DNA from 4 places in the Clostridium fungisolvens genome. Region 1 is predicted to be linked to each of the others. Evidence: riboswitches for the same ligand, from Rfam matches in the RefSeq annotation. Region 1 holds a riboswitch; each other region holds the start of a gene.

Region 1 (3,823 bases):
CCTGTTCCTTCTGTTGAAGCCATGTTGAAAGCTTCAATGCAGTTGCCTGATGAGCATCTAATCTTATTTTTAAAGTCTTAATCCCCCTGAGAAGCAGCCAACAATCTTGTGGTCCAAGTATAGCTCCAAAAGAATTTTGTATAGTGTATATTCTATCTGCTAATTCTTTAGTTTTAGCAACAGCAAGTCCACCTACCACATCACTATGTCCACCTATAAATTTAGTAGCACTATGAACTACAATATCAGCACCTAAATCAAGTGGTCTTTGAAGATATGGTGACATGAAAGTATTGTCTACTATTACAATTATATCTTTCTCCTTAGCAATAGAAATAGCACCTTTTAAATCTGTTATCTTAAGCATAGGATTTGAAGGTGTTTCTAAGAAAATAGCTTTTGTATTTTCCTTAATTGCACTTCTTATATTTTCTAGTTTAGATGCATCTACAAAAGTAAACTCAATATTAAATCTGCTAAGTACTTTAGTAGTAATCCTATATGTGCCTCCATAAACATCTTCACAGATTACAATATGGTCTCCAGATGAAAATATTGATAAAACAGATGATGTCGCTGCCATACCTGAAGAAAAGGCAAAACCTCTGTGTCCATTTTCAAGTTGAGCTATTGTATCCTCTAATGCTTCTCTTGTGGGATTTCCACTTCTAGAATAATCATACTTTCCAAAGTTATCTATGTCTCTTTGATGAAAAGTAGAAGCCTGGTAAATTGGTATACTAAGTGCACCTGTTTCTTCGTCTATCTCATTTCCATTATGAATTAATTTTGTACCAAATCTCATATTAACACCCCAACGCGCTTTCTAAATCTTCAATTAAATCACTTATATTTTCAATGCCTATTGATAGCCTTAATAAATCTTCTGTTACTCCAAGCCTCTTCTTAATTTCAGCTGGAATTTCTGCGTGTGTTTGAGTTTGTGGATAGGTAATTAAAGTCTCAACACCACCTAAACTCTCTGCAAAGTTTATGACTTTAACATTTTTTAAGATTTTAGCTACATCTTCCTGATTTTTCACTTTAAATGATATCATGGAACCAAAGCCAGTTGCCTGCTTTTTAGAAATTTCATATCCTTTATGTTCAGGTAATCCTACATAAAACACTTCTTTTATCTTAGGATGTTTTTTCAAGAATTCAGCAACTTTTATTGCATTCTCTTGACTTTTTTCCATTCTTATATGTAATGTTTTTATTCCTCTAAGTATTAACCAAGAATCAAAAGGCGCTAATGTTGCACCTGTAGACTTTTCATAAAATCTTATTCTTTCATTTATCCACTCCTCATTAGTTACCACAAAACCAGCAAGGGTATCATTATGTCCACCAAGAAACTTAGTTCCACTATGAACAACTATATGAGCTCCTAAATTAAGAGGTTTTTGAAAATATGGAGTTAAAAATGTATTATCTACTATTACAATTAGATTTTTCTCTTTTGAAAGCTTTACCACTCCATTTATATCTACAACTTTCATCATTGGATTAGAAGGGGTTTCAATAAAAATAGCCTTAGTGTTTTCTTTAATATTATTTATTACATCATTCAAATCAGCGGTATCTATAAAATCATGCTCTATTCCATAAGGTCCATAAATATCTCTAAATAATCTAAAAGTACCTCCATATAAATCATCAGAAACCAAAATATGATCACCTGGCTTAAAAAGACTTAATACAGCAGTTACTGCTGCCACCCCTGTAGAAAAACCAGCACCAAATTTAGCTCCTTCAAGTTTTGCTACAGTGTTTTCTACCTCTTCTCTAGTAGGATTTTGCAACCTAGAATAATCATATCCGGTACTTTCATTCAAGCCCCCATGCTTGAATGTAGCAGTTTGATAGATTGGAAAGCTTATTGCTCCTGTTAATGGATCAAATCCCTTACTTCCATGTACTGCTGTAGTCTCAAACTTTAGTAATTTTTCTGCACACATATCAAATGCCCCCTTAATATTTTGCTTATAAAAGTCTATAACTGAATTTTCACCTGTGATTTCTTTTCTCAGTATATACAAAAAACTAGTAACCGAATAAGTTTTGTTTTTACTGAATTTCCAAAAAACTATGGTAAAGACTTGAGATTATTAGGTTTTGATAACACTAAAATTTTGTTTTTCTGAATACAGCAAAAAATGCCAGAGAATAAACTCTGGCATGTATTTACAACAGAAATCTATTCTCATCTTCCAGTTATATAAAACTGCAGGAATTAGCACCATTACACAAATTAAATGAAATTCATGCTGGTTGCCGGGTTTCACAGGGCCAGTCCCTCCACCTCTCGAGATAAGTTAAAACTATTATTCAATTAATACATATTATATTCTTGGCATTAGTTTTCTGTCAACCTATTTTATAAAATTTTGCCAATTCAATAATTACTTTTCCATATTAATGGTTGCTTAAAAATTTTATATTTTTCTATATGATAAAAAATATTATGGATTTATCTTACGATAAATCCATAATATTAAACTAATATTCTATAAGTTATATATCTTAATTGCCCTCTTTACTTATCTACGTAACTTTCTAATTTTATCTAAAAGATGTCTTTAGAGCGTCCTTCAAAACCTTAGGATTTTTCTTATATGGTGTTACTGGACAAATTTTCTTATCTTTCACACCGAATAAAGAATATATTGCAATTCTAGCCGCACGAACAGAATATTCTTCAGTAAATACCATATCTTCAGGTATTTCAACAAATTGACTTATCATTGCAAAATTCGTTGACCCCTTTGGAACAACTTCTGGTCTATCAGTCTTCTTTCTTGGTTGGAACTGAGAATCAATATATGGCATCATACATGGAATTACATTTACCACCGTATCCATTATTTCTTCTGACTTATCCTCCATATGAAGATGATGCAATAACTCTATTAATATTTCTTCTCCAGTACATTCTCTCATAGGTTTCTTTACATAATCACCTATTCTATCAGTATATAATCCATACCCCCAGAAAATAGTTGTATCAAGTGGTTGATTTTTAAAATGTGGTTGAGCTGCAACCACTATACTCATCAACCAATTCGAATCTTTAAAAGTCATTAGTGCTCCACTACCAGGAGCATTTGATGAAAATCTTTCAATAAGCTTAAGTAACTTATTACCTTTACAAGTTACAGTAAAACTCTCCCAGTTTGTTTCCTCATGATGACCAAAGAATGGCTCTGGATTTCCAAGCCCCCACTTTTTCTTAGCAACTTTAGCCCATAATTCTCCTGACATTGGCTTATTAGGAGTATATTCTGGTGCTCTATGCATATCGCCTAAAGTTGCGTTATCTGTCATGCATCCATTTATCATAATGCACACATCGTCATCCTTAAGCTCGATAACTTTTTCCCCTTCGCTATCTTCTACATGTATTGCTGTTACTGTTATTTCTTCACCTGGTTTAAAATCCAGATCAGTAACAGTAGCATTTATACTAAAATCAACATTAAAACCTTCTAAATAAGTTTTTAATGGAAGAATAACAGATTCGTATTGATTATATGGAGTCCTTGTTACACCTTCTAAAGTTTCTATACGGGAGAACTCAAAAATCATACGATCCATATATCTCTTGAATTCAAACAAACTCGACCACTTTTGAAAAGCGAAGGTAGTCTGCCACATATACCAAAAATTTGTTTCAAAGAAATGTGGTGTATGCTTAAACCACTGTTCAATTGTCATATCATCAAGTTTATCTTCAGATGTAGCCATAAGCTTCCCAAGTGCCATACGATCAGCATTGTTGAAACCCATGCTAGTTACATCTTGAATAACTCCATTTCGGTCA
Region 2 (3,823 bases), 1.7 Mb from region 1:
AAAGTATGGAGAAGAGCAGGTTCATAAATGGAGAAGATTTGTTGATGTTAGACCACCAGAACTTAGTAAAGATGATCCAAGATATCCTGGTCATGAGATAAAATATAAAGGATTGTCAGAAGAGCAATTACCACTAACAGAGAACTTAGCTGACACTGAAAAGAGAGTGTTACAGGACTGGTTTCAGGAAATTGTTCCTGCTTTAAAAGAAGATAAGAAGGTTATAATAGCTGCTCATGGTAATACTTTAAGAGCTTTGGTTAAATATTTAGATAATATATCTAGTGACGGTATAGCAAGTCTTAACATACCAACAGGAACACCTTTGGTATATGAACTTAATGACGATCTAACTCCAATTAGACATTACTATCTATCATTAGACGGAAAGCTTCCAGAAATGGCAATTCCTAAAGATATTAATGAAAGCAAACAATTAGTAGGAAAAGTATAAGATAATAAGGCTTTTGCATAATTAAATGCAAAAGCCTTATTACTTTATTTTTGCCAAGCTGGAAGCTTAGCCATCATTGATTTTGCAACTTCATTAGCAACATTAGTGTCTAATCCCTGAGTTTTGATTATGAAGTTAGTTAATGAACTAAGTTTTTCCTCATAAGATTGCATTGCTCCATCAGGACGTGCACAATATTTACAATAATCCTTTCGTTCATCTTTACTAGCGAAATCTTCGACTGTTTCCATAGGCATTCCACATGCGATACAAGTTTTCATTTAATAACTACCTCCTAAAATTATATTTTTATCAAGTTAATGTAATGATGTAATAATTGTGTTCCATAGTTTTTTAGTACAGACTTATTGGGTGAGAAAAGGTCACCATTGGTTAAATAGTAGTGTAGTAATCCAACCCAAGTGTTATAAAGTAAATCAATAGAAAGAGGACGTATGTTTCCAAGAGATATTTCTCTTTCAGCAGCTAAACTAATGTGATGAGAAATAGTTGAGTTGATGCTAATATACACATTACGAACTTCTACAGGTAAAAGTCTTCTTTCGATTATCAGTCTAGTATAAAAAGCTTCAAACTCTGATAACGCAGTTATATGTGCTTTTAATAAATCCTCTAAAGTGCTTTCTTCACTGACCAACTCATGTAGACGAGTTGCAATCTTATTGCCAAATTCATTGATAACAGCTATAAGTAGCTCTTCTTGAGTAGGAAAGTGGGAAAACACAGTGCCGTGAGACACTTTAGCAGCCTTTGCAATATCTATGGTCCTTGTTGATAAAATACCATTTAAGCTAAACTGCTCCATTGCTATTTCTATTAACTTGCTTCTAGTTTCTCTTTTTTGAATTTGTCTTTTATTTTCTGTCATAGTACCACCTTAATTTGATGAGCATAAACTCATTGAGTTACAACTCAATAATAATCTTGTATATAAGTATTGTCAATATGTTTTCATAATAAATTTAGATTATTTTCTTATTGACACAATATAGAAAATATTATATAAATAAAATAATAATTTAATAAAGTCTTATTAAGAGTGGTGGAGGGACTGGCCCTTTGAAACCCAGCAACCAGTATGTTTCATTTGCATACATGGTGCTAAATCCTGCAGCAATGCTGAAAGATAAGGAACGTGTTATAAAAATCTCTTTCAGTGAAGAGATTTTTTTGTTTTTTAGGAGTTATAATTTTTTTTAATCTTTACGATAAGTTTTTTTTAAGGAGGGAAGATTTTTAACGATGATTTACAATTTTATAAAGTCAATTACAGATAACTAAAGGAACTGATTTTGTTTGAAATAAATAATGGTATTTATATATATCCTTGCAATGATTTAACCTTAGAGAACCAGTGTATGCAAATTTTAAAGTTAATTAGTCATAAATAAAGAATGAGGAGTTTTTATGTCTGATATAAATGGAAGTAATAAATTAAAACAAGATATTATAAATAAAGCTAAGGAAATGGGGGCAAATATTATAGGCTTTGCTTCAGTGGATAGATGGGATGAATTTAAAGAAACATCGCCAGAGTATTTTCCGCAAAATATATGGCCTGAAACGAAGTCAATAATTGTTTTAGGAATACAAATATTTTTGCCAATGCTTGAAACTACACCTTCTATAGTTTACTCGGAATTATATAATACAACTAATAGATTATTAGATGAAACAGCCTATAAGCTAGCGAATTATTTAAATACATTAGGGCATAGAGCCTTTTATTTTCCAAGAGATGGGTATGGAGACATATCTATATTGGTGAAGAAACCAGCGGCTGCCTTTTCACATGTATTGGCAGGAAAGTATGCAGGACTTGGAACTATAGGTTATAACCATACTTTATTAACTAAAGAATTTGGACCTAGAGTTAGATTGGTATCTGTTTTAACTGATGCTGTAATAGAGCCGGATGAACTTTTAAATAAGGATCTTTGTATTAAATGTGAAATGTGTAAGAGATGCTGTCCAGCTAGTGTTTATACTACTACAGAAACACTTATAGCAAATATGGACAAGAAAAAATGTGCGGAATACCATTCAAAGCTTAAGGATGCCTATGCGTATCCCTGCGGTGTATGTATAAAAGTATGTCCTATAGGTGAGGACAGGAAAATATATGGAAACAATGCTAAAAAGTATTTGAATGAAAAACAGGCACTAGCAACTTGTGAAGGAATTGAAGAATATGCAGGATGGATTCATGCTAGAAATCATGGTTCAAAGGAAGTTAAATCTGAATAAAGTTTGGTTATTTTAATTTCAACGAACTCAGAAAAATATAAAGATTAAGATTGGGGGATTTATAAATGAAAGGCAATTTTAGTACAAGACTCACTCACTTAGGAGAAAAAAGTCCTAAATCAGTTTCAAGATCCAAGACTATTCCAATATCAATGACTTCAGTATTTGTGTTTGATGATGTAGAAACTCTTGATAAAGTTTATGATAACGAAGAAGAAGGGTATGTTTACTCAAGAAATGGTAATCCAGGACATGATGCTTTAGAAGAGATAATAGCAGGAATAGACGAAGCAGAAGATGCGCAGGTATTTTCATCTGGAATGGGAGCCATAGCAATGTCGATAGTTGCTAATGTAAAGGCTGGAGATCATATAATAGCAGCAAGTGTCTTATATGGTGGAAGCTACACCTTTTTAAAGCAAGAACTTGCAAAATTTAATGTTGAAGTAACATTTGTAGATGTGGTAAATGAAAGTATTGAACAATATTTTAAACAAAATACTAAGGTGGTATATGTGGAAACTATATCAAACCCATTGATGGAAGTTATTGATATAAAAACTATATCAGAATTGTCGCATAAACATGGTGCAAAGCTTATTGTTGACAATACTTTTGCTACGGGAGTAATATGCCAGCCGTTAAAGCTTGGGGCAGACATTGTTGTATATAGTGCTACAAAGTATATATGTGGACATAGCGATGTTACTGGAGGCATTGTAGTTGCAGACAAAGAGAATGTAAACAGCATAAGAAATACAGGTGCTTTATATGGTCCTATGATGAGTCCTTTTGATGCTTGGCTTTTAATAAGAAGTTTAAGAACTTTAGAACTTAGATTAAAGAAGCATTCAGAGAATGCATTAAAGCTTGCTGAATACTTAGAAAAACATGAAAAGATAAAGAATGTATACTACCCAGGTCTTAAAAGTTCACCTTACTTTGAGGTGGCAAAATCACTATTCAATGGAGATGACTTTGGAGGTATGCTAAGTATTGATGTCATAGACGGAGAAAGAGGAGCTTATGAATTAATAAGAAATCTTGAAAGTATAAAATTCGTTCCAAGCCTTGCAGGGGTAACAACTTCTGTCTCATATC
Region 3 (3,823 bases), 1.8 Mb from region 1:
GCAGCTCCTTGTGCTATATTCTTTATTTTTTCAGTCACTTCATCGCAAGTTTTTCTTGTGGCGGCACGTATAAAGAATCTAGCTTTAGCATATTCAGGAATTATATTAGGAGCATCTCCTCCATGAGTTATTATTCCGTGAATTCGTACATCTGGTGTAACATGTTGTCTTAATGCATTTATTCCATTAAAAAGTGCTATTACAGCATCTAGAGCATTTATGCCTTCATGTGGAGAAGCTGCTGCGTGAGCGGGCTTCCCTATAAACTCGAAATCTAGTGGATCAACAGCAAGAGAAGGGCTGGTTGGGTGATTTTTATTGCCTGGATGGATTATTAAACTAGCATCTACATCTGCTAGTAAACCGTGATTTACAAAACTACCTTTAGCGCTTCCGTTTTCTCCGCCTTCTTCGGCAGGGGTTCCTAAAACTCTTATCTCTCCCCCAAGTTCATCCAAAACTTTTGATAATGCTATTGCAGAGGCTGTACTTAGAGTACCAATTATATTATGCCCACAAGCGTGACCTAACCCAGGAAGTGCATCATATTCAGCTAAAAAAGCAATAATTGGGCCTTTTTTAGGAGATTTTTTTCTAGCGATGAAAGCGGTTTTATGGTCTGCAACACCAGTCTCGATCTCAAAACCTTCTTTAGCCAAAGTATCAGAGAGTAAGGCAGAGGCAAAAAATTCTTTGTTTCCAACCTCAGGTTTATGGTGGATACTATGGCTTATGTCTATATACTTGTTTTTACTTTTTTCTATTTCATCTATAACTTTTAATTCTAATAAATTTAATTTATTGCTCAATTTAATTTCCCCCTTTTTATAAAATATTGCCCCATAAACTCTAATTATAGAGTTTCATAACTTAGTAGTTGAAGTTAAAAATCTTTAGTACCATTTTTATATTTATAAGTTTTACTTTTAAACTTGGCATACATCAATCCATAATGCTTTAGTAAGTTTCTCTATATCGCTAGGAGTTATCTTTAGTGCTACATTGTGTGCACCGGCTGCTGGATACACATGTTCGAAGTCTTTTATAGAAATATCTAAGTATATATCTAGTTTGTTTTTTAGACCAAAAGGACAAACCCCGCCAACTGGATGGCCTGTTACTTCAAGAACTTCATCATGATTCAACATTTTGGCCTTAAGATTAAAATGGTGCTTATACTTTTTATTATCTATTTTTGCGTCTCCTCGAGTTACAACGAGAATATCCCTGTCTTTAAGTTTAAAGGCTAGGGTTTTTGCAATATACTGAGAATCAATACCTAAAGTTTTTGCAGCAAGTTCCACAGTAGCCCCACTGGATTCCAGTTCGAAAACCGGATCTTCCAAACCATTTGTTAAAAAATAATTTCGTACACTTTCAATACTCATTTTTACACCTCGGCTTATTTAGTTAAACAGCAAGTGTTTATAGTTTATATGAATCTATAAAAACAAAAAAATCTTCATCCATCAATGGAAGAAGATTTAAAATGCATGCCTATAAAGGCCTATATTTTAACTAATATCTTCCCCATCTTTCAGAAATAAAACTCCTGTTGGATTTAGCACCGTGCATGCAAATGAAACATGTTGGTTGCTGAGACATCTTAGGGCCATTCCCTCCGTCTCTCTTGATAAGGTATTTACTGTTTAATCAATATTGATTTGTATATTTTGTTTAAATTCAACTTTATCATGAATGACAAGTTTAATTTAAATAGAATTATAAACGCAAAAATTTTCCATGTCAAGATAAAATACTAAACTTATTGAATTACTAAGAAAATATTATTTTTATGAATTAATCATTTTTTTTAGAATATGCATATTAAAGATAAGCAAGAAATTATAATATACAAATTTGGATAGTTTAAAGTAAAGTCTAATTTGATTAATGGCTAGATTAGAGTAGTGAATGTAGAAATGTATAAGTCTAAATTAGGTTTAAATATGATTGAAATAAAATTTTTATGAAAGATTTTTGAAATATAAATAAATATATAATATATATTTATTTAAAGTTTTAGGATAAAAAAATTACGTAATTTCTTTATAAAAATTCCTAAAATTTGGTATTGACAGTTAAAAAAAACATAACTATAATTGGTTTCAAGCCGAAGTTATAAAAAATTAATATGAACCTTATCTAGAGAAACTGAGGGACTGGCCCGATGAAGTTTCAGCAACCGGCGTGTGTTCATTTGCTCGCAAGGTGCTAATTCCTGCAGACTTATGTGTCTGAAAGATAAGGAAAGATTATACTTGTGAGTTACCCATATGTGGGTTATTTACCAGGTCCTCTTTCCTTATTGGAAGGAGGATTTTTTTATCTACTTTTTAGTAAAGGGGGAAATAAAATGATTTTGTTAAAGAATGTATCAAAGACTTATCACTCCAAAGATGGCAAAGTAGAAGCTGTAAAGAATGTAAACCTGTATGTTGAACCTGGCAAGATTGTTGGAATCATTGGTTATAGCGGAGCAGGAAAGAGTACTTTGATTAGATGTATAAATTTACTTGAAAAGCCTACTAGTGGTGAAGTTATTGTTAATGATAAGGAGTTAACGAAACTATCACCAAAAGAGCTTAGGAAAAGTAGAGAAAAGATAGGTATGATATTTCAACACTTCAACCTTATGAGAAGTAGAGATGTTTTTGAAAATGTGGCATATCCGTTGAAAGGGAAGGGGCTAAGTAGAGAGCGGATAAAAGAAAAGGTTGAAAGCTTACTAAATTTAGTTGGTTTGAGTGATAAGGTAAAAGCATATCCGTCCCAGTTAAGTGGAGGTCAAAAACAAAGAGTGGCAATAGCGAGAGCACTTGCAAATGATCCACAGGTACTTTTATGTGATGAAGCTACTTCAGCTCTTGATCCTGAAACAACACACTCGATACTGTCACTGCTAAAAGAAATAAATGAAAAATTAGCACTTACTATAGTCTTAATAACTCATCAGATGGAAGTAGTTAAGGAAATATGTCATGAGGTAGCAGTAATGGATAAAGGAGAAGTTGTTGAAGCGGGAAGCTTAGTGCAGATATTCTCTGAACCAAAGGCAAATATGACGAAAAATTTTATCTCAACAATTTTTAAATATGATAAAATCTACGAACTTTTAAATAGCAACTCTTTTATTGGAGAGCTTACAGAGGAAGAAATCATAGCTAAGATATCTTTTGTAGGACAGAATACAGGTCAGGCCTTCATATCAAAACTTTCTAGAAAGTTTAAAGTAGATGCAAGTATACTTTTTGGAAATATAGAGATTATTCAGCAAGTTCCAATAGGGAATTTGATTGTAAAACTAAATGGTGCAAGAGAAGGTATTAGAACTGCCTTTGAATATTTAGAGGAGAAAAATGTGCACGTGGAGGTGATACGAGATGCTTCAAGTCTTACAGAATCTTATGCCTAATGTAATAGAATTATTTCCAGATATGATAAAGGCTCTAGGTGAGACCTTGCTTATGGTTCTTATCGCGGGAACTATATCTACAGCAATAGGACTTCCTGTAGGCGTCACTCTAGTGGTGACAAGACCAGGAAATATACTTGAAAATAAAGTTGTATACAGTCTTTTAGGAAAAATAATAAATATATTTAGGTCTATACCATTTGTTATACTTTTGGCAGCTATTATACCATTAACACGGTTTTTAGTTGGAACAACAATTGGTCTTAAAGGAGCGATAGTTCCGCTAGTTTTGGGGTCTGTACCTTTTGTGGCAAGACAGATAGAATCAGCACTTTTAGATATTGATAGTGGAGTAATAGAAGCTGCACAAGCTATGGGCTCAAGTGCTTTTGAGATAGTATATAGAAT
Region 4 (3,823 bases), 1.4 Mb from region 1:
CCAACGGCATCTCCGCTAACAATAACTGAATTAACTTCATTGTTTACTCTGTAAAAGTCAGATTCACTATCTATCAGCACAGGTTTCACAGAAGCAAAAACCTTATTTTCTTCCTTCTTGCTATAAGATAATAGCTTTATTTTACAGTTCGCTCTCTTGGCATATGCGAAATCCTTACTATCTATAGATGTTATACCTTCTACATCTATATCCTTCCAAAAAACTCTCTTTTTAAATGCTAAAGTTGATAAGATAGCAAGCTTTCTAGCTGCATCGTACCCCAATACATCTGAATCTGGATTTGCTTCAGCAAAACCTAGCACCTGTGCTTCTCTCAGAGCCTCTTCATACTCCACCCCTTCTTCATACATCTTCGAAAGTATGAAATTAGTAGTCCCATTTATTATGCCTTTTACGCTTCTTATTTCATTACCGCTTAAGGATTCAGTAAGAGGTTTTATAATTGGTATTCCACCTGCAACTGAAGCTTCAAACTTTAATGAAACTCTATTATCCTTAGCTAATTGAAAAAGCTCATCACCATATTCTGCAATCAAATCCTTATTAGCAGTAACCACATGCTTTCCAAGGCTTAAAGCTTTCTTTACGTATTGGTACGCAGGGTTAATTCCACCGATCACCTCTACAAGTATATCCCAATCCTTAGAAAAAACTTCCTCAAAACTATCTGTTATTTTATCACTTAGTTTTTTCTTAAGATGCTTTTCTTTATGTTTTACTAGTATTGTTTCAACATGAATTTCAGCTTCTTCATCTTTACTTTTGTTCTTTTCTATTAATTCTATAAGTCCTGTTCCAACCACACCGTAACCTAATACTGCTATCTTTTTCATATAAGCCTCCCTTTTCATTAAAGTCCTACTATAAAATTTTTAAGCCAGTTATCATATAACCTTATTCCATCTTCTTTCCAGCTTTCAATTATGTCATTACAAGGATCATTCTCTACAAAATAATTTTTTGGTATATTTATCGGTAATCCCTTGTTCAAATCTCTAAAATACTCATTTTTTAAAGTTTCCTTATGATATTCACAATGACCTAGTATATACAAAGAATTGTCATCAACTATTACATATTCTCCTGCTTCATCTGATTTTGCTATAACCTTTAAAGCCTTACAAGCTTCTACATCTTCACTTACTAGTTTTGTATGTCTAGAATGAGGAGCAAAAAGATTATTACTTACACCTTCTAGAACCCAGTGACTTTCCAACTTATTATGGTCAAATATTCCAAAAATTTTCTCATCACAAAGTTCTTTACGAATTCCATGATAATGATTTAATGCCGCTTGAGCCCCCCAACATATAAATATGGATTTTTTATTACTCTCCTTAGCAAAATTAAGTATTTCATTTAATTCATCTATATAAGATACTTCTTCAAAATCTAATTTTTCTACTGGTGCTCCTGTTATAATTAAACAATCCAATTCATTTTTAATATCATTAAAAGCTTCATAATTTTCAATTAAGTATTCTTTTGGTACAGACTTGCATTCATGCGTTACAAGCCTTATAAACTTAACTTCCATACTTAAAGAAGTTCTAGATAGCAATTCTAAAAGCTGCCTTTCTGTCTCGTACTTATTTGGCATTAAATTTAGAATCCCTATTTTAGGTAAGTTCTTTTCAACTCTGTCTATTACAATATTTTTATTATATTTTATTAAATCTGCTCCCACTAATTTTGCTTTACAGTATATAGTCATACCTGACTTACCTCCCCAAATTAAAATCTATATATCGATAAACTAGTTCCAAATGAAATCTAAATTTGATAATCCCATTACCATTAATAGTTAACACAAATGTTACTTAGGTTTATTGGATAGAACTAGATTATCTATTCCGCTGAACTGATAAACTACTTCAGTCCTCAAACTCCAAATAAAGATTTCGATGGTTCTACGAATCTTTATTTGGATAAATTCTAATATGAAGTAGTTTATATATAGAAAAAAAGACCACCTAATATGACTTTAAAAAAATCATAGGCAGTCTTTTATCAGAAAATAATCCGTTATAGATGTACCACTTCGTATTAAAACTTCGCAGTTTCCAAACGAACTAGTACATCTTTAAAACTATCTCTATAGAAAAATACTTAATAAAAAATAAAAGCTATTTTTCTATAGAGATAGAGAAATAGCTTAAAAAACATTGCAAATATACAATTTCAATGTGTTTAGCATATATCTATTATCTCTCAGGAATATAATCCTGCAGGATTTAGCACAATTCTAGCTAATGACTGCTAGCTGTTGCTAGGCTTCAAAGGGCCAGTCCCTCCACCGTTCTTGATAAAAGACCTAAATATTCAATTATGTTTGCTATAATTATACAAGAAAAGTCTATAGGTTCAAATATCCAATTAGGATAATAGGAGAAAACCGATAGGCTATAACTCTAATTTTCTCCTATTATCTCTATTTTTTATCACTTTTCTCTTTTTTTCTATTAATTGCTTTCTTTACTATTCTTATCAATTTGCTCAGTCTTTTCGATTTTGCACTCTTTTTCATGAGTTTCTTTTGTTTCTTTACACTTAAAACACTCTTTATCAGTATACTCTTCTAATACTTTTTCCATGTTTTCAGTATCATAATCATTTTCTATAATAAATGGAACAGATATAACAGCTATGTTTCTTCTCTTAAGTAAGGTACTTCTTAAGAACATTGCAGTTTGGTTATGCAGTGCATTTCCCCACCATTTCTCTGCATTGAACTGAGGTATTACAACAGTAACCATATCCTTTTTACTTGGTCTAAAATCACTATTCTCTATAAAATCTACTAATGGATTAACAACTTCTCTATAATCAACGTCTCTTATAATAAGAGGAATTCCCATTTCATATTTATCCCATTTTTCTTTAAGCTTTGCTGTTTCCTCTTCATCCGTAGATGCATGGAAAGCAGTTATATCATCAGATAAACATTTTGCATAGTTTATTGTTTTTACAACAGCTTCATTTAAAGCTCCTACTGGAACTATAAATCTTTTAGCAGCATTACTATTAAATACTGGGAAGTAGTTATTATCTAAGCTTAATTGTCTAGCAACTTTAGCGTAATGTCTTCTTATTCTCTTCATAAGAAGCATTAATGATGGGATAAGGATTATAACTACCCATGCTCCATGCTTAAACTTAACTATAGATATTACGATTAAAGTTATAAATGTTATTGTTGCTCCTAAACCATTTATAAAAGCTTTATGCTTCCAACCTGGTGCTTTTGTTCTAACCCATCTCATTACCATACCACTTTGAGATAAAGTAAAGGATATAAATACACCAATAGCATATAGAGGTAACATTAAGTGGTTTTCACCCTTAAATACAATTACCAATATAGCTGCTGCAACTGCAAGTAATATTATACCATTTGAGAAGCTTAATCTATCTCCTCTTTTAGCAAACTGTCTTGGTGCAAATCCGTCCTTAGCTATAAAAGAAAGCAATAATGGAAAATCTGAAAAAGCTGTATTCGCAGCCATTATAAGGATCAAAGTAGTAGCAAATTGCATTACGAAAAATAATAAACTATTTTGCCCAAAAACTTGACCAGCAATTTGAGATATAACTGTTTTATCTCCACCAGCCGTTGTATGATAAATTGTTGATAGGTAAGATACTCCACCAAATATTATGACAACTATTAAAAACAACAGACTTAATACTCTTTTTGCATTCTTAGTTGCAGGTGCTTTGAAGTTAGCAACTCCATCACTAACCGCTTCTATACCTGTAAGAGCTGTACAACCTGCTGCGAAAGCTCTCAAGAATAAGAACA

The links. A riboswitch is a leader RNA that binds a small molecule or an ion and turns the genes downstream of it on or off. The one in region 1 is predicted to bind S-adenosylmethionine.
Region 2: linked by a shared signal. The riboswitch ahead of bsdtw1_RS18555 (epoxyqueuosine reductase) and the one ahead of bsdtw1_RS10535 (trans-sulfuration enzyme family protein) in region 1 are both predicted to bind S-adenosylmethionine.
Region 3: linked by a shared signal. The riboswitch ahead of bsdtw1_RS18995 (YbaK/EbsC family protein) and the one ahead of bsdtw1_RS10535 (trans-sulfuration enzyme family protein) in region 1 are both predicted to bind S-adenosylmethionine.
Region 4: linked by a shared signal. The riboswitch ahead of bsdtw1_RS04120 (homoserine O-acetyltransferase/O-succinyltransferase family protein) and the one ahead of bsdtw1_RS10535 (trans-sulfuration enzyme family protein) in region 1 are both predicted to bind S-adenosylmethionine.

Annotation. Positions count from the first base shown of each region.
Region 1 covers NZ_BLZR01000001.1:2,454,500-2,458,322, forward strand. Annotated here, with positions in the region: gene bsdtw1_RS10530 (trans-sulfuration enzyme family protein) at 1-805, opposite strand, end outside; gene bsdtw1_RS10535 (trans-sulfuration enzyme family protein) at 807-1,961, opposite strand; SAM riboswitch class I at 2,204-2,320, opposite strand; gene bsdtw1_RS10540 (oleate hydratase) at 2,566-3,823, opposite strand, start outside.
Region 2 covers NZ_BLZR01000001.1:4,195,141-4,198,963, reverse strand. Annotated here, with positions in the region: gene gpmA (2,3-diphosphoglycerate-dependent phosphoglycerate mutase) at 1-454, shown strand, start outside; gene bsdtw1_RS18565 (zinc ribbon domain-containing protein) at 499-735, opposite strand; gene bsdtw1_RS18560 (TetR/AcrR family transcriptional regulator) at 756-1,343, opposite strand; SAM riboswitch class I at 1,503-1,608, shown strand; gene bsdtw1_RS18555 (epoxyqueuosine reductase) at 1,883-2,722, shown strand; gene bsdtw1_RS18550 (trans-sulfuration enzyme family protein) at 2,788-3,823, shown strand, end outside.
Region 3 covers NZ_BLZR01000001.1:4,302,671-4,306,493, reverse strand. Annotated here, with positions in the region: gene bsdtw1_RS19000 (M20 family metallopeptidase) at 1-809, opposite strand, end outside; gene bsdtw1_RS18995 (YbaK/EbsC family protein) at 927-1,388, opposite strand; SAM riboswitch class I at 1,528-1,640, opposite strand; SAM riboswitch class I at 2,139-2,251, shown strand; gene bsdtw1_RS18990 (methionine ABC transporter ATP-binding protein) at 2,357-3,415, shown strand; gene bsdtw1_RS18985 (methionine ABC transporter permease) at 3,384-3,823, shown strand, end outside.
Region 4 covers NZ_BLZR01000001.1:1,058,942-1,062,764, reverse strand. Annotated here, with positions in the region: gene bsdtw1_RS04125 (homoserine dehydrogenase) at 1-854, opposite strand, end outside; gene bsdtw1_RS04120 (homoserine O-acetyltransferase/O-succinyltransferase family protein) at 872-1,735, opposite strand; SAM riboswitch class I at 2,223-2,333, opposite strand; gene bsdtw1_RS04115 (APC family permease) at 2,484-3,823, opposite strand, start outside.